DNA from 3 places in the Sporosarcina sp. 6E9 genome. Region 3 is predicted to be linked to each of the others. Evidence: riboswitches for the same ligand, from Rfam matches in the RefSeq annotation. Region 3 holds a riboswitch; each other region holds the start of a gene.
What was found. A riboswitch is a leader RNA that binds a small molecule or an ion and turns the genes downstream of it on or off. The one in region 3 is predicted to bind lysine.

Region 1 (6,606 bases), 480 kb from region 3:
TACCTGTAGATACTCAAGAAAAAAGTGATGAAGTGGATTTTGAGGGACTTGTGGAGCGAGAAACAGAAGTTCAAGATTTTCCTGAATGGTTGCCGCGACCAAGCGAATTTATAGTGATTCTGGATATGGACGGAGGAGCAATGCGGTCTGTCGTTTTGGAGGCGTCGGAGGCTGATATTCCGGCAATGGTTGCCCGCTTTAATAAAGAAATCGCAGCTATTGATCCTGATGGGATTTTAGCGGAAGAAGTGGATGAGGATACCGGCCTTTATTCTGCATTTGGTCAAATTAGTTATGGCGATTACTTAGTCATGATATCAATCGGTGAATACGAACCTGGTGGTGCATTAGTAGACGGCAATAAAGGGTCAGTTACTTACCAAATTTTTGATTTTTAGTCATACTTCTAACTGAATTACTAGATCTTGAAACCTTGATTGGCAATTTGTCTTTTAAGAGGATAAGATATATTTTTGGATTCATGATATAGAACCAGAGGGTGAGATAGGGAATGTGTTTACCCTTGCATATTTAGTGGGTTGCAAGCAGATATAAAGTATATCTATATGGATCATGTGAAGAAGGTATGATATCGAGCAGTTTCTTTTATTTAATAAATAATAAATGTGTAGAGTCTCATAAAGTGAATGATGCGGTGGGGAATGGAAACGAACGACTTGATGTGTCTACAGAACGACAGTTTACGGTATTAAATATCATAAATGATGATATCGAAAAAATTGAAGAATTGTGCAAGGAGTACGGAAGAGATATGCCAACAGAGTTGAAATTAATTCAGATGAAGGGCAACTTGCCAGAAGATTTGTTAATAATGCATTCTTAATGACTCAAAGACCAAGTTTCACTGTGTCGCAATCGGGCGCGATTCCTTTGTAAAGATCTGCGCCCATTTCGAGTAGGGGAGATTAGCGCCACACTTCAAAATTAAGCATTGTATTTAAAGGTGAGTTTTTCAGTTGTATGTTTTAACACCTCTTCCATATCTACTTCATAACCAATTCCTAAGCCTTCTGGTACTTTAAGTCTGCCGTTTTCAACAACTACCTCAGGTTTTATAATGTCTTTATGCCAATACCTTGAGGAAGCTGCCGTGTCTCCTGGTAATATGAAATTATCTAAAGATGTAATCGCAATATTATGTGCACGTCCAACGCCTGACTCAAGCATTCCGCCGCACCATAATGGGATATTATTTTCCTGGCATAAATCATGAATTTTCTTCGCTTGCGTTAAGCCTCCGACTCTTCCAATCTTTATATTTATTATTTTACAGCTTCCCAGTTCGATCGCTTGTCTAGCGTCATCATAAGAATAGATACTTTCGTCAAGACAGAAGGGGGTATCGATTTCTTTTTGTAATTTTGCATGATCGATTAAATCCCCAGCTGTTAATGGCTGCTCAATCATCATCAAGTTGAATTGATCAAGTTTTTTTAATGTTTCCACGTCTTTTAATGTATAGGCAGAATTCGCATCTACCATTAAAGAGATATCGGGAAACTTTTGCCTAATGCTATCTACAATTTGAATGTCTTTGCCGGGGGCTATTTTCACTTTAATTCGTCGATAATTTTCATCGACTCTTTCTTGAATATTCGTGAGTAAATCATTTATATTCTTTTCAATCCCTAGACTTATCCCAACTTCAATTGAAGATTTTTTGCCACCCAATACTTGGGCGAGTGACAGATTATTTTCTTTCGCGTATAAGTCCCATATCGCGCCTTCTATGGATGATTTGGCTAGATGATTGCGTTTAAATGGTTTAAAGAGTTTTTCTAAGTCGTCCGGATGTTCAATGTCGTTATTAAGAACGATTGGGATAAGAAATTTTTCCAACATGAGTAGACTAGCATCTGTGAATTCTTCAATGTATAGGGGTTCTTTCATTGTCACGCATTCGCCCCAGCCGGTAATCCCATTGTCGCTTTTCACTTCAACTAATGCAAACTCTCTCAGTTGCTGCGTACCAAAGCTTGTGGTAAATGGATGTCGCATGTTCATTGTCATTTTGTACACATTGACTTCAGTAATCTTCATAAATATATCTCCTTTTTAATTTGTATGATCCGAGGAAATGACCAATCGTGTCATGTTTTTTACTCCAAACATTAAAGAGCTATAATTGGAATGTAGTAGGGAGCAAAAAAGAACTAGATACATTATATTTATTCACTAATTCTCGGTTTTGTACCTTGGTTAAGTGAGATCCCCAAGATAGTTATGGCAATGAACGACTAAAGCAAGTGCAAAAAGTAGTTGTAAGGGTATTGGTAAATAGGTGTGGGGGAATCCTGCGGTTCTGATGTAGCACTAGAGGGTGGAGGTAGCTTATGCAAAAGGAAGGGTTTGTCTCATTATGGGGAGGGAAAGCCAATTCTTCAGTGGAATTGGAAAAATTACTAGAAATATTTTATACAGAGAAAGGCGATTTTATTCCATCAAAGTTTGCACAAAGTTTTGGTATTAAGAGGTATGACGATGCTATTAGAGAAGCTGAATTTCACGATGTGGGAGATAACCTACTTAGTCGGCTTTTAGAGGGGTTTTCTTATGATGAAGTTATAATACCTAAGTTTTTGATAGTCTGTAATGACAGATTACAAGAAAAATACAATGTGGTTATTCTATTATATGACTTTAAATATGAAGGAAATAATAAAGAAACCATAATTAATAACAGTAAATTTAAGTTTTTGGGTTCCGTAGAATATATGTAATTTAGATTCATACCTCATTTGGCATTCTGAGGTTTTTCCTCTTATACAGTTCAGTAGTACCAGTCACTCAAACATGAAATGCTGTGTGACTGGCATTTTATTTATAATAAAAATACTTTGAGTTTTATCAGATTGTCGCTTCTTCAAAGCAGTTTATAGCGTGTTTCAGTGAAAGCAATTGTTCTTCATTCAACGGAATCATTGGTAAGCGCGTACTGCCAACTGGGATCCCTTTTAAATTTAGAGCTGCTTTTACAGGTGATGGGCTTGGGGCAGCAAAGAGTGCGTTCATTGCCGGCACGAGTTTTCTATGATCCCTAGCTGCTTGTTCAATATAGCCTCTATTAAAATGCTGAATCATTGTTTGCATTTCATTTCCTAATATATGAGATGCGACCGATACTACGCCTGCTCCGCCGATGGCTAGTACTGGAATTGTTAAGCTGTCGTCACCGCTGTATAAAGAAAAAGTTCTCGGTGTCCGCTCAATTATTTCAGACATCGCATCTAAATCGCCGCTTGCATCTTTGATAGCTACAATATTTGGAATTTCCGATAGACGAACGACTGTATCGACATCGATGCTGGCAGCCGATCGCCCAGGTACGTTATAAAGCATAATTGGTAAAGTAGTGGTTGATGCAATTGTTTTAAAATGTTGGAAAAGTCCTTCTTGACATGGCTTGTTATAGTAAGGCGTCACAAGCATTACCGCATCGACACCCGTTTCATCCGCTAATCTTGTTAATTGTACGGATGCTCTTGTGTCATTCGAACCGGTTCCGGCAATAACCGGCACTCTGCCATTCACTGTTTCTACTGTGAATTTGAATAATTTTACTTTTTCCTCGGTCGTTAAAGTTGGAGATTCTCCAGTCGTACCTGACACGACTAAACTATCCGTTCCATTCTCAATTAAATGTTCTATTAAGTTTCTTGTGGCTTCTAAATCGATTTCTCCTTGCCTGTCAAAAGGCGTCACCATAGCTGTTGCAATTTGTCCGAAATTCATTCTTTCTCCACATCCTATCAATTATTTTGTTGATCAAACAGAGGGAGAAGGGCATTTTGCAAATGAATGCAAAAAAGCAACAACGAGGGCTCGTTGTTGCTCTGAAATAATCATTTATTTCATTGCATGAGATAGCCCTCCATATAGTTTCCTATATGACAATCCTGGACTTATTCAACCCAGAACCAGCTTCGAGACAATAAGGTTCTCTCCACTTCGGCAAATTCCCCTTTTCACAACCTTCACTGGATCCTATTATCCTCAAGTTGTGTACTAATGGTTTTTGCGCCTCTATCCTTATTTCAAGTTTGAAATAAGAGTATGTTTAATTACTACGACTCTACATGTAATCTTGTGAATTTGCAAGTGAAATAGAGTTGCAATTTTCAATACGTTATACTTGGCACTTCAAAAATATCTAATGTTATACTTGAATTTACATGGTGATTCGCTCCTGCTAATTTGTGGCAATCAAAAAAACACTACTAGGAGGATTATTTATGATAAATGATACAGACTTGAAGCATCTACGACGTTGCATCGAACTAGCGAACGTAGCGCTAGAAAAAGGTGACGAGCCATTTGGTTCGGTACTGGTGTCAGCTAACGGGGATGTGCTTGCAGAAGATCATAACCACGTTGGAAGTGGTGATCACACACAACACCCAGAATTTGCTTTGGCACGCTGGGCAGCCGAGAATATGACGATGGAAGATCGAGAGCAGGCGACAGTGTACACTTCGGGTGAACATTGCCCAATGTGTGCTGCGGCCCACGGTTGGGTCGGTTTAGGTCGAATTGTATATGTCAGCTCGTCCAAACAACTGGTCCAGTGGTTGAGCGAAATGGGGGTTGACGTAGCGCAATCGCGCGTTCGTAATCTGGCGATTGAAGATGTTATTCGTGATACTAGAGTAGATGGGCCGGTTCCTGAACTCGCGGAGGAAGTTCGCGAACTCCACCGTCAGTTTTACGCGGGGAAACGTTAAATCCCAATTGACAGAAAACTCCGGTTGTGGTATACTCCAAGGAACTAAATAATAAACTCTTAACTTATTGAGAGAGATGGAGGGAATTGGCCCGACGAAGTCTCAGCAACCTGCCAGGTGGTAAGGTGCTAAATCCAACAGGGGAACCTGAATGATGAGGAGAAATTTTTGTATGCAAACTCTTCTCTCTACTGGGAAGAGTTTTTTATTTAGAAAAAATTTCTGGAGGGTTTTTAATGAAAAAATTACAACAGTTATATGCGGAACGTGAACGATTAAAAGGTCGAGAGGCAACTGGAGTTGCGGGTGCGATGTTAAGGCATCAAAAGATTTCACAAGTAGAGAAAGAAATCGCTTATTACGAACTTGGTGACAGTATCTCTAGGGCAGAAATACAGGAAGAGTTGGCGGAAATTGAATCGTTGCAAGCAGAAATTGACCGTTTAACTGCAGTAGTTACTGAAAGAAGACGTATCTTAAAAACGAGTGTATTTGGTGGTCACGCTGCGATTTAATGGTTAGCTAAACATCTACAGATTCGATATATTATCGAAAAATGAAGGTTTTTTAACATAGAAATGAATTATTGCTATTCGTTTATCGGATTATGGCTATCAATTATTTTCAATAGGTCATACAATTTGATGATCCTGATTTTCCAATAGCTAGGGAACTATTTAATTTACTTTATCAGCAATTCTCTAGATTAAACGGAGCAGCCATTTGTAACGCACAGAAATAGATGAGTCAATTGTATATTTCGACAAAACAAACCCGTAAATGTTAGTAGGAGTCTAACGTTTATGGGGGTTTAATTTAGGTGTTTTTATAAAATGATAAAACAATGAATAGAGGTCGAGGTGTATTTGAGAAAAGTTTAATTATTAATTGGAGACGCCGTAATAAGAGTAGTGGGAATTATTGAAATGCACCCATACGAAAGCCCTATTTTTAGATATATTAGAGTAAATAATAAATTCTGACTTGTAACACATTGTGCGGTGTGTTAAATTAATTAACAATATCGTTTTTGAATCCGCATTCAAAAATTAAATATTAAGATGGGGTCATACAAAATGAAAGAAAGAGTAAATGCATATGATGTGGCAAAACGGGCAGGGGTTTCCCAATCAACTGTTTCCAGAGTATTGAATAATTATTCGCATGTGAAAAAGTCAACGAGAGAAAGGGTTCTTGCTGCGGTAGATGAACTAGGTTTCACACCGGACGAAATTGCAAGAAGTTTAGCGAATAATAAAACGCGGACAATAGGTTTAATCGTAGGAAATATTTCAAACCCCTTTTACGCTGAAACTGCGCATATTATCTTAAGAGAAGCAAGAGATTATGATTATGATGTAATCATTGTGGATACTGATTCAGATGAAAGTAGTTTTGACCGATCAATCCAAACATTAATTGGAAAACGTGTTGATGGAATTATTGTTGCATCTGTGAGAAAAGATAATAAAAAGATTAGTGAGTTATTTAAGTTGAATTTCCCGATAATTTGTTACAATCGAAAAGTTGATGACGATAGGAATACAAACTTTGTTGTAGTAGACAATAAACAGGGAGCTAAAATGGCTGTGAATCATTTAATCCAGCTAAATCATCAAAGAATTGCTTACATTTCGGGCCCTTGTACATATTCTACTTTTAATGATCGGTTTCTTGGTTACCAGTCTGCTCTAAAAGAAAATGGAATCGATTATGATAAACGCTTGGTCTATCAAAACGAACTTTCTTTTGATAAGGTATTTCAGTTTTCACTGGATTTAATGCGGAATCAAAATCGACCTACAAGTTTTTTTGCTTCTACGGACCATATCGCACTAGCAGTAATGGATGCCGCTGCACAGAA
Region 2 (6,606 bases), on a different contig from region 3:
CGTATTATGTAAAAGCATCTGAGGGAACTGAACGTTCTTGGGATGAAGTTCCAGAAGAAATCAAGCGTACATTTGATAAACTTGGAATACCTGAAGCGGAACAGAAGTATCTAGCAGGAGTTTCTGCACAGTACGAATCAGAAGTTGTTTACCACAACATGAAGCAAGAACTAACGGATATGGGAATCGTCTTTAAAGATACTGATTCAGCACTTAAAGAAGATGAAGAACTATTCAAGAAATACTGGGGTACTGTGATTCCAAACTCTGACAACAAATTCGCAGCATTGAACTCTGCTGTTTGGTCGGGTGGATCATTCATTTACGTACCACCAGGTGTTAAAGTAGAATCACCCCTACAAGCTTATTTCCGTATTAACTCAGAAAATATGGGGCAATTTGAACGTACACTTATCATTGTTGACGAAGGCGCGAGCGTTCATTACGTTGAGGGATGTACAGCACCTGTATTCACAACAGCGTCACTTCATAGTGCTGTAGTAGAAATCATCGTAAAAGAAAACGCGTACTGCCGTTACACAACAATTCAGAACTGGGCAAATAACGTATATAACCTTGTTACAAAACGTGCAGTTGTTGATGCGCACGGAACAATGGAATGGATTGATGGAAACATCGGTTCTAGATTAACGATGAAATACCCGGCGGTTTTACTAAGAGGAGAATATGCACGTGGTTTGACATTGTCAATCGCATTATCAGGAAAAGGACAACACCAAGATGCGGGTGCGAAAATGATGCACTTAGCACCAAATACGTCCTCTACAATCGTTTCTAAGTCCATTTCTCATGGCGGCGGAAAAGGAACATACCGTGGTATCGTTCATTTCGGTCGTAATGCAGATGGCGCTAGCTCACGAGTTGAGTGTGACGCGTTATTAATGGATGACATTTCGATATCTGATACAATTCCATATAACGAAATCCTAAACGACAACATTTCACTTGAGCACGAAGCAAGTGTTTCTAAAGTTTCGGAAGAGCAGCTCTTCTACTTAATGAGCCGCGGTGTTCCTGAACTAGAAGCAATTGAAATGATCGTACTAGGCTTCATCGAGCCATTCACAAAAGAACTACCGATGGAATACGCAGTAGAAATGAACCGCTTGATTAAATTCGAGATGGAAGGTTCTATTGGTTAATTCCACATAAATAGATAGGAACACTGACACAGCAATACTTGTGTCAGTGTTTTTTTATCTTTGGCTTTATATTTTATTCACAAGTGGGTAATATAGGCGAAATCAAATCAATCCGGTGGTCGTTTTTCGCCATTCAACAATTATTTACAGAATAAACCACTAAATATATGATAGGATGAGAGTATTCAATAATTTAATACTGAAGGGGGAGTAGGTAATGGAATTTATATTATTAGCGATCATTGCTTTATCAGCAGGCATCATTGGCGCACTCGTAGGCTTAGGTGGTGGAATTATTCTTGTTCCAGCAACACTTTATATTGGCGTAAACCTTGGTTGGATTCCTGGAATCACGCCACAAACGGTTGTCGGTTTATCTGTCGTGATGATGATTTTTACAGGACTCGGCTCTACACTTACAAATATTAAAACAAAAACAGTAGATTTTCGGAGTGGTTTGATTTTCTTCGCTGGTAGTGCCCCGGGGACACTGTTCGGTGCATTTGTAAATAAAGGATTAGATTTGCCGTCATTCAATTTATATTTTGGTATTTTACTTATTCTATTATCCATACTGCTACTCGTTCGTAATTATTTGAAACCAGTCAGCTGGTTCGTAAAACGTGGAAAAACACGTGATTTCACAGATAACTTCGGAAAGTCCTATACATACGGCTACCCGGTTTGGTTTGCATTATTATTAACATTTGGCGTTGGATTCGCATCCGGGTTATTTGGAATCGGCGGCGGTTCGATCATCGTTCCAGCTATGATTTTATTGTTTTTATTCCCACCTCATGTTGCAGTTGGGACTTCGATGTTCATGGTCTTCTTATCGGCAATCGTGAATTCAATTACACATATATCACTTGGCAACGTACCTTGGATCTATACGATACCGGTTATTCCAGCGGCGTATATTGGGGCGAAGCTAGGGGCAAAGTTAAACCAGAAAATGAAATCCGAAACACTCGTTTTCGCTTTACGAATTATACTTCTTCTGCTCGGAATTCGTTCGATTGTGGATGGTATTTGGGGGTAAATTGGAGGTTTTATAATGGAGACAATACATATTTATCATACAAATGATATTCATAGTCATTTTGAAAACTGGCCACAGATTCATCGCCTTCTGATTGATAAAAGACAAGCGCACATAGCGGCAGGAGATGCCTTCTATCTATTCGATATCGGTGATAATGTTGATCGTTCACATCCTTTTACAGAAGGAACTAAGGGAAAAGGTAATATTCGCCTACTCAATGAAGCCGGCTATGATGCGGTGACGATTGGAAATAATGAAGGCATTACGATGTCCAAAGAAGCCCTTTCTTCGTTATATGACGATGCTGAATTTGATGTAATTCTAGGGAATCTGGTGGATTTGGATGGCGAATATCCGCATTGGGCGACCGAGTATAAAATATATGAAACTGACAGAGGAACGAAAGTTGGCGTGATCGGTGCGACAGCACTATATAAGCAGTTCTATGCAACATTGGGGTGGAGGATATTACCGCCGCGGGAGAAATTAATAGAAATCGCAGAGAAAATTGCGACGCAGACAGATATTATTATTTGCTTATCGCATATGGGTGTTACCGAGGACGAAGAGTTGGCAAAAGCGTGTCCCCACATTGACGTTATATTAGGAGCCCATACGCATCACCTATTCACTGAAGGCGAGTTTGTTGGGAATACCCTGCTAGCAGCGACAGGGAAGTATGGGGACTACACAGGCCATGTTTCAATTGTGTTCGACGAAGTGAGGCGTAGGATTGATAATATGAGCGCTACTTTATATCCGTCTGAAACGCTCCCGGTTAACGATGATGATGTTCAAAATCTGAATGCGGTACTGGAATTAGGGAAACAAGCGATGCAAGAAAAGCTTTTTTATAATCCAAGTCCGTTAAAGCAAAATTTGTTTGCGCCGAGTCCGTTATCTGCTTTTTTTGGGCGTGCTTTAATTGATTATACAAAAGCGGATTGCGCTATCTTTAATGCTGGAATATTTCTTGGTAGTTTAGATAAAGGCTGGGTAACAAAAGAGAATATGCATTCAATACTTCCTCACCCGATCAATGTCTGTGTGATACCGCTAGAAGGAACTGAGTTGCTGAAAATCCACGAGTTATCGTTGAATGAAGACTGGCCACAGATCACGGTTAAGGGATTAGGATTCCGAGGGGCGCTAATGGGCGCAATGATCTATGAAAGATTATATAAAAATAGACACGGGCAACTGTTCGCGGGTAATCGCGAAGTAGTGCCGGGCGAGATTTATACACTAGCCACACTTGATATGTTTACTTTTGGCTTCTTTTTTCCATCGCTTCAACACGCAAAAAAGGATTATTATATGCCCGAATTAATACGAGATATTGCAAGTGACTATGGACGTAAATATTTCAAAGAATCATCGGCTCCTTCTAAGCATAATCTATAGCAGGAGGAGTCGTTTTGAGATTACAAGGACAGGTAAGACGAAAATCCAAGCGCCGAAAGCGCAGTTTGATGCCGCTTTTAATCCCAGCAATCTTATTGGCGATTGTTTTTTTCTTCTTTTTGGTTAATGCAAGACTTACGCCAACTTATGTTCGATATGCAGAAATCCAAACGCGAAAAATTGCAGCACACGTCATTAATCAAGCGATTAGTACGAGGATTGCCAATATCCTAGACGTCAATGACATCATTGAACATGTCCCAACGGAAACTTCAAATATGGTGACAACTAAATTCAATACGGAAATTATTAATAGAGTATTAGCCGATACAAGAAATTTAGTTGAGATGCATTTGGCACAAGCAGAAGCTGGGAACCTAGATATGTTGCCACTTGATGATATAGAATATGACCCAGTGAAAATGGAAGATCAAGGCGGTGTTGTCTTTTATTTGCCGTTAGGGCAGGCGACAGGGATTCCGTTGTTAGGAAACCTTGGGCCGAAAATTCCAATTCGCTTTCACGTGATCGGGGACGTGCAAGCAAATGTAGCAGCATCGATAGAACAATTTGGGATAAATAATGCTTATATTGAAGTAAATATTATACTACGGGTAAATGTAGAGATTATTGTCCCACTCGCAACGAAAACAGCTGTTGTCGAACAGAAAATTCCCGTTGCAATTGGTTTAGTTCAGGGAGCTGTACCGCATATTTTCAGTTCCGGTGATGGTGCAGGGGGCGCGCAATTCGAAGTTCCAGTACCACTTCCTCAAGGGGAGTAAATGGTCATGTTGAAATTTCGAGTAAATCATGTTAGTATTAGCTATAGAAAAAAATATCGATAGGGTAGAGGCTGCATTGCTTATGAGTCACACACGCGAGAATGACATTCGAAGACCGTGTGTAAAAGGAAGCTTTGCCGAAGTTTAAGTGACTTGTCAATCCGCTTAAGCTGGGGTCATTCCGAATAGGGATGACACTGTCATATTGCGAATAAATGCGCGTATGATGAGCTACAAATCGTGCGTTTGATAATTATCAATTTATCCAACAAAACGATAACGTAGAGAAAGCCGGTTCCCAATGCATTTAGTATGCGAATGGACCGGTTTTTTTAATTCCTAAATACCTCACCTTACGAAATGGAGGAAATACAGAATGATTGGAACATGGTTGTCTATATTACCGCCGTTAATTGCCATACTCATGGTATTGGCAACGAGAAGGGTTCTGCTGTCACTTGGTGCAGGAATTGTTTCTGCCGCATTATTAGTCGCGTCCTTTTCACCGATGGAATCTTTACAAAATCTATGGAATGCGATGATTGTCTCCTTTTGGGAGGAAGGCGCTTTAAATACATATACGATTTATATTATGTTATTTATCCTTCTGTTAGGTGTTATTACTGCCTTTGTAAGTTTGTCTGGTGGAAGCCGTGCGTTTGCTGAGTGGGCTTTGCATCGGATAAAAACGAAACGTGGCGCAAAGCTGCTAACCGTTTTCCTTGGAATTATTATATTCGTAGATGATTACTTTAATTCACTTGCTGTTGGGCAAATCGCTCGACCGATAACGGATCAGCATAAAATTTCACGTGCGAAACTTGCATATTTTATAGATTCAACGTCAGCACCTATATGTGTTGTTTCGCCGATATCAAGTTGGGGAGCTTATTTAATAGGACAACTTGCATTGATTTTCGGTGGGGCTGCTGCGATTAACTATTCACCGTTATCGGCATTTATTATGATGGCACCGATGAACTTTTATGTCATTACAACACTTGCTATCGTCTTCTTCTTTGCTTGGACGGACATTGATTTATTTGAAATGAAAAAACATGAAAAGCTTGCAACTGAAACAGGCCAATTATACAGCCCTGACAAAGAGATTCCAGGACAATTGAAAGAAGATTTCCCGGTGCATTCACATGGCCGAGTGAAAGACCTAGTCGCACCGATTGTTGCATTAGTCGCGGTGACACTTTTGATGATGGTGTGGACTGGCTATTTGGCAAGTGTCGCTGATGGATTGGACATTAGTATTTGGTCGATATTTGAAAATACGGACGTTCCATTATCCTTAGTAACAGGCGGTTTAGCAGGCGCAATCTTAGCGGGTAGTTTGTATCTGTTGAAAATGAAGCAAAACGAAACAGCTAGTTATGCACTTATGGGCCGTGCACTTGTTAGTGGATTAAAAGCTATGTTACCTGCGGTTTTCATCTTAATTTTTGCATGGGCATTAACCGATTTAATTGCAGTGTTAGAAACAGGCTTGTATTTGTCTGGAGTTGTGACGAATGCAAATCTACCTGTTGCATTTTTACCGGTCATCATGTTTATCCTTGCCGGTTTAATGGCCTTCTCCACAGGTACTTCTTGGGGGTCATTCGGTATTCTAATTCCGATTGCTGCCCAAATTATGATTGACGCAGCACCTGAAATGTTATTGCCAGCGTTAGCTGCTGTTCTTGCCGGAGCAGTTTTTGGAGATCATTGTTCGCCGATATCTGATACAACGATTCTTTCGTCTACGGGTGCTGGTTGTAACCACATAGATCATGTTGCGACGCAATTACCTTATGCTTTAATCAGTGCCGCGATAGCAGGAATTGGTTATTTAGTCTTAGGTTTTACGGGCATAATTTGGATTGGCTTACTTGTCGTAATTATTATATTAATAATTCTATTTACAGTGTTGATTTTGCGGAATAATAAACAGGAAATCGCTACAACTAAATGATAATCGAAAATAAAGAAGTGATGAACTGTCATCACTTCTTTATTTTTTTCATAGTATTAATGGAGTAAAATGTATTTTGACAATTATCAGATAGGTAGTTATACTAAACTAGAAGACTGTGATTAAATCTTCAGAAAAATGATTTGTATTTGAGATTAATGGGGGAGGAAAACGTATGAAACAACGATCACAGTGGGGTACCCGTGCAGGCTTTATCATGGCGGCAGTCGGTTCTGCAGTAGGACT
Region 3 (6,606 bases):
CAAAAAGTCCAACTGGAATGATTCCAAGCAACGAATGTAGACGGCGAATGTAAAAATCCGATTCTCTCAACAAATCTTTTACCCTCCCTTATTACTGAGGACTCCAGCTCGTGGTCGACACCAAAAGTTCATGAAGAACCGTTGACCGAATCCCTCTTCATGTTACAATAATATGACATGTCTATTGTACTCCTCCAATTTGAAGAGGTCAAGATGTGCCTTAATTCTAAACAATTAACTTCTCTAGTTAGCTACCACTTTTTTGGAAGGATTGCATGCAAAAATGAAAACTATCAATAGCGGAACGCCGACTCGATTCGGCTATGAAATTATTCGTGATCATGTCTTGCCTAGCATTCTAGGTAATAATGAAGCAGAAATACTTTATTGGGCTGGGAAAGAAATTGCGCGGAAGTTCCCGATATTCACAACTGATGAACTCCCCTCTTTCTTTGTAGAAGCCGGATGGGGTACCCTGACACTTGAAAAACTTTCCAAACACGAAGCCTTTTACAAACTAACAAATGAATCCTATTCATTGAAAATTCAAGAACGAACCTATCATCTAGAATCTGGTTTTATTGCCGAGCAGTATCAAAAAGTAAACGGCGTTCTCACCGAATGTTTTGCCGAACAAATCCATAAAGGCGAATATGTACAATTTCATGTAAAATGGGACTTGAAAACAAAAATATGAAACAACAAAGGCAGCATCTCATTGTAGATGCTGCCTTTTATCATTTAATATACATTTGCCAGACTGAATTCTTTATGTAAAACAGCAACAGCCTTTTCCGTATCTGATCCTGGAATGACGACAGAAATTTTAATTTCCGATGTGCTGACCATTTTTATAGGAACGGACGCATTACGTAATGTGTCGAACATTTTGGCTGCGACGCCTGGATTTGACACCATTCCACTTCCGACAATCGATACTTTTGCTAAGCCGACTTCAAAATCAGCACGGCGATAACCGAGTTCATGTTTGTTCATTTCCAAAACATTTACTGCCTCTGCAAAATCTTCGTTTTTAATCGAAAAGGAAACTGAAGGTTGCTCGCCCTCCATGATTGTTTGTACGATAATGTCAACATTAATATGATGTTCTGCGAGCTTCGTGAAAACATTCGCAAGTGATCCGTTGTATGGAACATCATACATCACTGTAATGCGAACAATTTCATTTTCAAAAGCGACACCACGCACGATAAGATTGTTTTCCAATTCGATTTCCTCCTTAATCACAGTCCCTGCCCCGTCAACATGTGCTGGACGTACTCTTAGTGTCAAATTATGATTTTTAGCGAATTCTATCGCTCTTGGATGAAGCACGCCTGCCCCTAAATTAGCGAGTTCAAGCATTTCATCATATGATATTTCAAGAAGTTTTCGTGCATCGCTAATTACTCTTGGGTCTGTCGTAAAGACACCTTCAACGTCTGTATAAATGTCACAACATGATGCCTCAAGCGCAATTGCAATCGCTACTGCACTTGTATCGGAGCCCCCACGACCCAGCGTTGTCAACTCGCCTTCTTGATCAATTCCTTGAAAGCCTGTAATGACAGCAACGCCGCCAGATTCAAGAATTTTGTTTACTTTTTTGGGTTCCACGTTTTCAATTCGCGCATTTCCATGCACCGATTCAGTTTGCAAACCTGCTTGCCAGCCTGTAAACGAGTTCGCGGGAATTCCTTTAGCCGAAACGGCCATGGCTAGTAAAGAGGCAGTCACTTGTTCGCCCGTCGATATTAACATATCAAGTTCCCGACGCTCGGCATTGGCATTGACGCCTTTTGCTAACGCTAATAAATCATCCGTCGTTTTGCCCATCGCAGAAACGACGACAGCTACTTGTTTACCCCGCCTGACTTCGTCAACAATTAACGAAGCCGCCCGTTCAATTCGTTCTTCATTTGCAACTGATGTTCCGCCAAATTTCATAACAATACGTTCCAAAACTCCACCGACTTTCTCCTGTACGCAAAAACAGCCCCCATATGTATATGAGAGCTGGTCCGATTTGGGATACGCCTAAGAAGCGTCTCCGTCGGGATAGCTCTCCAGGTAATATATTTCCTGACAAATTTCCGCTTATTCAACGAAAATCCAGTAGGCAATCGCTAACAGGCAATCACATACTTCGGCAAATACACCTTTCCATCCCAATCATTAGGCTGTCACCTTCATGGAATATACTCTTTGCATCCGCGCCTCTATCCTCACTAAGAGGGTTATTCTATTGTGAATAAACTTCAACTAGTGAAAGAAATTCAGTGAATTCACTTTATCACATTATTTTTCACTTTGCAATTCTTCTTGAAAATAGGTTTCTATCGATTCTGCTAAACTTTTTGGCATACCCGATTCTTGCAATTCTGAAGAAGAAGCTTCACGAATCTTTTTCACCGATCCAAAATGTTTTAGCAATTGTGTTTTTCTTTTTGGACCAACGCCTGGAATATCATCGAGTACTGAAGTTATTGAATTCGCCCCTCGTCGTTGTCTATGGAAGGTAATGGCGAAACGATGCACTTCATCTTGAATACGTTGCAATAGATAAAATGCTTCGCTAGTACTCTTTAGCGGAACAACTTCAATCGGATTCCCATATAAAAGTTGTGAAGTTTGGTGTTTATCATCTTTTGCAAGTCCGGCAATCGGTATCGATAAACCAAGTTCATCCTCAATCACGCTACGCGCAACTTCCATATGCCCTTTCCCGCCGTCAATAACAATTAAATCCGGTAATGGCAATTCCTCTTTTAATACTCGCGTATATCTGCGTCGAACGACTTCGCGCATCGCAGCATAATCGTCATGCATCGCGGCAGTTTTCGTTTTATATTTTCGATAATCTTTTCGGTTCGGTTTGCCGTCTACAAATGAAACCATTGCAGATACTGGATCTGCTCCGTACGTATGTGAATTATCAAAAGCCTCGATACGGAAAGGTACTGCAATGTTCATCGCTTCACCAAGATCCTCACACGCTCCAATTGTACGCGACTCTTGGCGCTCAATCAGCTGGAACTTTTCAGATAACGATATTTTCGCGTTTTTAGTCGCAAGATCCACAAGGCTTTTCTTTTTCCCACGTTGCGGAATATAGACATTAATATCAAGTAACTTTCGTACAATTTCCGCATCGACGGTCGTTGGAAGTAATATCTCCCTAGGTTTTATATGATTGGACACGGAATAAAACTGGCCGATAAATGTTAGCATTTCTTCATCTGGATCTTGATACAGCGGGAATATCGAAACGTCGCGCTCGATCAACTTTCCTTGACGAACAAAAAATACTTGAACGCACATCCAACCTTTATCAACAGCGTAGCCAAAAATATCACGATCCGTAAAATCATTCATCGTCATCGTTTGTTTTTCCATGACCATTTCGATGTTTGTAATTTGATCCCGATATTCTTTTGCGCGTTCAAACTCAAGGGCTTCTGCGGCCAAAGTCATTTTCTCGGTCAAGTCTTTTTTCACTTCTTTATATCCGCCGTTTAAAAACCGGGTTATATTGAGCGTCATTTCTTTATAGGTATCTTCTTCGACCTCGTTAATACACGGTGCAAGACATTGCCCAAGATGGTAGTAGAGACACGCCCGATTCGGTAATACTTCACATTTTCGATAAGGATAAATACGGTCGAGTAGCTTTTTTGTTTCGGTTGCCGCGAAAGCGTTCGGATACGGACCAAAATACTTCCCTTTACCTTTTTGGACACGTCTCGTAATTACTAATTTCGGATGACGTTCTGCCGTTATTTTCAAATATGGATATGATTTATCGTCTTTTAACATGACGTTATATTTAGGGTCATATTGCTTAATTAAGTTTAATTCAAGAACGAGCGCTTCGATATCTGAAGAAGTGATAATCGTTTCAAAATCGACTATTTCAGTGACAAGTCGCTGTGTTTTCCCGTCATGACTTCCCGTAAAATAACTACGAACACGTTGCTTCAATACCTTTGCTTTTCCAACATAAATAATAGTCCCTTGGCGATCTTTCATTAAATAACAGCCAGGGTGATCAGGAAGAATGGCTAATTTTTCTTTTAGATAATCATTCATTTATATTTCACCTACTAAAAAACTGGGAACCTATAGAGGAACCCAGTTTTGAATACTTTCATGTTACGCGTGTTTTTCGATTAGTTGTGCTAGCGCTTCTTTTGGTTGGAAGCCGACAACTTTGTCAACGACTTCGCCGTCTTTGAAAAGGAGTAGCGTCGGAATTGACATAATGCCATATTCTCCAGCAGTTCCTTGGTTTTCATCAACGTCTACTTTTACAATCTTCGCTTTACCTTCAATTTCTCCGTCAAGTTCTTCAAGAACCGGAGCAATCATTTTACACGGTCCGCACCAAGGTGCCCAGAAATCTACAAGTACTACGCCTTCTTTAACGTTTTCTGCGAAATCTTTATCGCTTGCATTAATAATAGCCATTTAAAAAATTCCTCCTTTTATCTACAACTTCTATTTAATTGTAACACGCGACAAAATTAGACTCGAAATATATGCCTATGTAGGGAAATTTGTACTTGGGAATTTTTATTCAGTTATATGCTTTGAAATTCACTACGGCGCTAGGAAAAGATTGAACTGTATCTTTCCGCACTTGGTTGATGACTTCCGCAAGAAGCCTACACTGGATTGTTGTTTGTAGTTAATTGACGTTTCTATTGTTGTAGATTTTTAATCTTAAAATTCTATCAATACCTGTATAGCTAAGATTTTTTTATTTATACGTATTCAATACAAATGAATTTCCACATTTGAAAGTGGGGACTGAGCATCCTTCTTTATATAATGATATTAGTTGATTGGAGTGCAGGGTGGCGACTCCCACAGAAACGGATCTAATAAAAAAATGGGGACATGAATAGTGCAGCATTATCTACGTTATTATTTTGCTTGCACTAATTACCGGTTTGCTTGCACTCAGACGGGTTTTCCTTGCACTTGAAAGGGTTTTGGTTGCACTTACACGACATTTGCTTGCACACAAATGATTTTGCTTGCAAGTCGGGACCTTCTAACCACATAAAAACTGATGACTAAGCAACTCGTTAATTAGACATCGTTAATTAACTGGCCCAATTCAATGAAATTAGTTGATTTGCGTGGAGGGCGGCGACTCCAGCGGGATGAAGCGGGACATATGGAGAAAGAAGTTCATTTCTCCTTTGGTGAGACCCCGCAGTGGAGCGCTAGCGACCGAGCAGGCTCACCGCCCGCCCCGTGGAACGCGTCCGCCTGGAACGCAAATCAACGGTTCAATTAAAAAACCTGTTACTTGAATAGTGAACCATTCAAGTAACAGGTATAGGTATAATAATTTAACTAGCTAATCTTAATTCGCTTTCAATTTCTTAACTTCTTCAATCATCAACGGAATTACTTCGAATAGGTCGCCGACGATTCCGTAATCTGCTACTTTGAAGATCTCAGCTTCTGGATCTTTATTGATTGCAACAATGATTTTAGAGTTTGACATGCCAGCCATATGTTGGATTGCACCTGAAATTCCGACACCGATATAAAGATCAGGCGTGATTACTTTACCTGTCTGACCAATCTGCAACGAATAGTCACAGTAATCCGCATCACACGCACCACGTGAAGCACCAATTGCACCGCCAAGCAGATTAGCAAGCTCTTGCAGCGGCTCAAAGCCTTCTGCACTACGCACGCCACGGCCACCTGCAACAACAACTTTAGCCTCTGACATATCAACGCCCTCAGTTGACTTCCGAACAACTTCCGCAATAATCGTACGTAAGTCTTTGACATCTACTTCCACAGAAGAAACATCACCCGTGCGGCTTTCATCTTTTTCAAGTGTAGCAATGTTATTCGGTCGAATTGTCACGAATAACAAACCTTCCTTAGTTTTCACTTTTTCAAATGCTTTACCAGAATAGATTGGACGAATGAAAACTGAATCGTCGTCTTCCCCTTCGATCGCCGTAACATCTGAAATCAGTCCCGATGATAGTTTACTAGCAATTTTAGGAGAAAGATCTTTCCCTAAAGCTGTATGACCAAAGACAATTACGTCTGGATTTTCTTGTTCATAGACCGCCATAAAACCTTGACTATAGCCGTCTGATGTATATTGTTTTAAATTAGCATGTTCTACCGTTACAATTCGATCCGCACCATATTGAATCATTTCTGCTGCGACGGATTGAACTGAATCGCCCAGTAAAACTCCGACGACTTCCCCACCGCCAGAAATTTGTTTGGCTGCCGCAATCGCCTCAAATGATACATTTCGTAGAGCACCTTCGCGTGTTTCCCCAAGAACTAAAACTTTTTTAGACATTTCCTGTCCCTCCTAATTACGTTATCTCTATCGTTTAGATTACTTTAGCTTCATTTTTAAGCAGATCTACAAGTTCTTTTACTTGGTCCGCAATTTCACCTTCAAGAACACGTCCCGCAGCTTTTTCAGCCGGTAGGAAGATTTCAATCGTTTCAGTTTTCGCTTCCACATCATCTTCATCAAGATCTAAGTCATCAAGTTCAAGTTCTTCAAGCGGCTTTCTTTTCGCTTTCATAATTCCTGGAAGTGATGGGTAA

Region 1: another riboswitch for lysine. It lies ahead of dapA (4-hydroxy-tetrahydrodipicolinate synthase); the one in region 3 lies ahead of J4G36_RS03650 (aspartate kinase).
Region 2: another riboswitch for lysine. It lies ahead of J4G36_RS14670 (Na+/H+ antiporter NhaC family protein); the one in region 3 lies ahead of J4G36_RS03650 (aspartate kinase).

What each region holds. Positions count from the first base shown of each region.
Region 1 is NZ_JAGEMN010000001.1:213,008-219,613, forward strand. It holds gene J4G36_RS01270 (hypothetical protein) at 1-398, shown strand, start outside; partial or broken gene J4G36_RS01275 (DUF600 domain-containing protein) at 554-796, shown strand; gene menC (o-succinylbenzoate synthase) at 946-2,061, opposite strand; gene J4G36_RS01285 (immunity 22 family protein) at 2,355-2,741, shown strand; gene dapA (4-hydroxy-tetrahydrodipicolinate synthase) at 2,869-3,753, opposite strand; lysine riboswitch at 3,878-4,055, opposite strand; gene J4G36_RS01295 (nucleoside deaminase) at 4,254-4,742, shown strand; SAM riboswitch class I at 4,804-4,903, shown strand; gene J4G36_RS01300 (hypothetical protein) at 4,979-5,257, shown strand; gene J4G36_RS01305 (LacI family DNA-binding transcriptional regulator) at 5,819-6,606, shown strand, end outside.
Region 2 is NZ_JAGEMN010000004.1:39,055-45,660, reverse strand. It holds gene sufB (Fe-S cluster assembly protein SufB) at 1-1,163, shown strand, start outside; gene J4G36_RS14685 (sulfite exporter TauE/SafE family protein) at 1,381-2,205, shown strand; gene J4G36_RS14680 (bifunctional metallophosphatase/5'-nucleotidase) at 2,221-3,612, shown strand; gene yunB (sporulation protein YunB) at 3,627-4,397, shown strand; lysine riboswitch at 4,455-4,639, shown strand; gene J4G36_RS14670 (Na+/H+ antiporter NhaC family protein) at 4,774-6,360, shown strand; gene J4G36_RS14665 (sodium-dependent transporter) at 6,536-6,606, shown strand, end outside.
Region 3 is NZ_JAGEMN010000001.1:689,231-695,836, reverse strand. It holds gene J4G36_RS03660 (succinate dehydrogenase cytochrome b558 subunit) at 1-73, opposite strand, end outside; gene J4G36_RS03655 (YslB family protein) at 284-697, shown strand; gene J4G36_RS03650 (aspartate kinase) at 742-1,962, opposite strand; lysine riboswitch at 2,052-2,230, opposite strand; gene uvrC (excinuclease ABC subunit UvrC) at 2,299-4,089, opposite strand; gene trxA (thioredoxin) at 4,153-4,467, opposite strand; gene J4G36_RS03635 (electron transfer flavoprotein subunit alpha/FixB family protein) at 5,375-6,349, opposite strand; gene J4G36_RS03630 (electron transfer flavoprotein subunit beta/FixA family protein) at 6,384-6,606, opposite strand, start outside.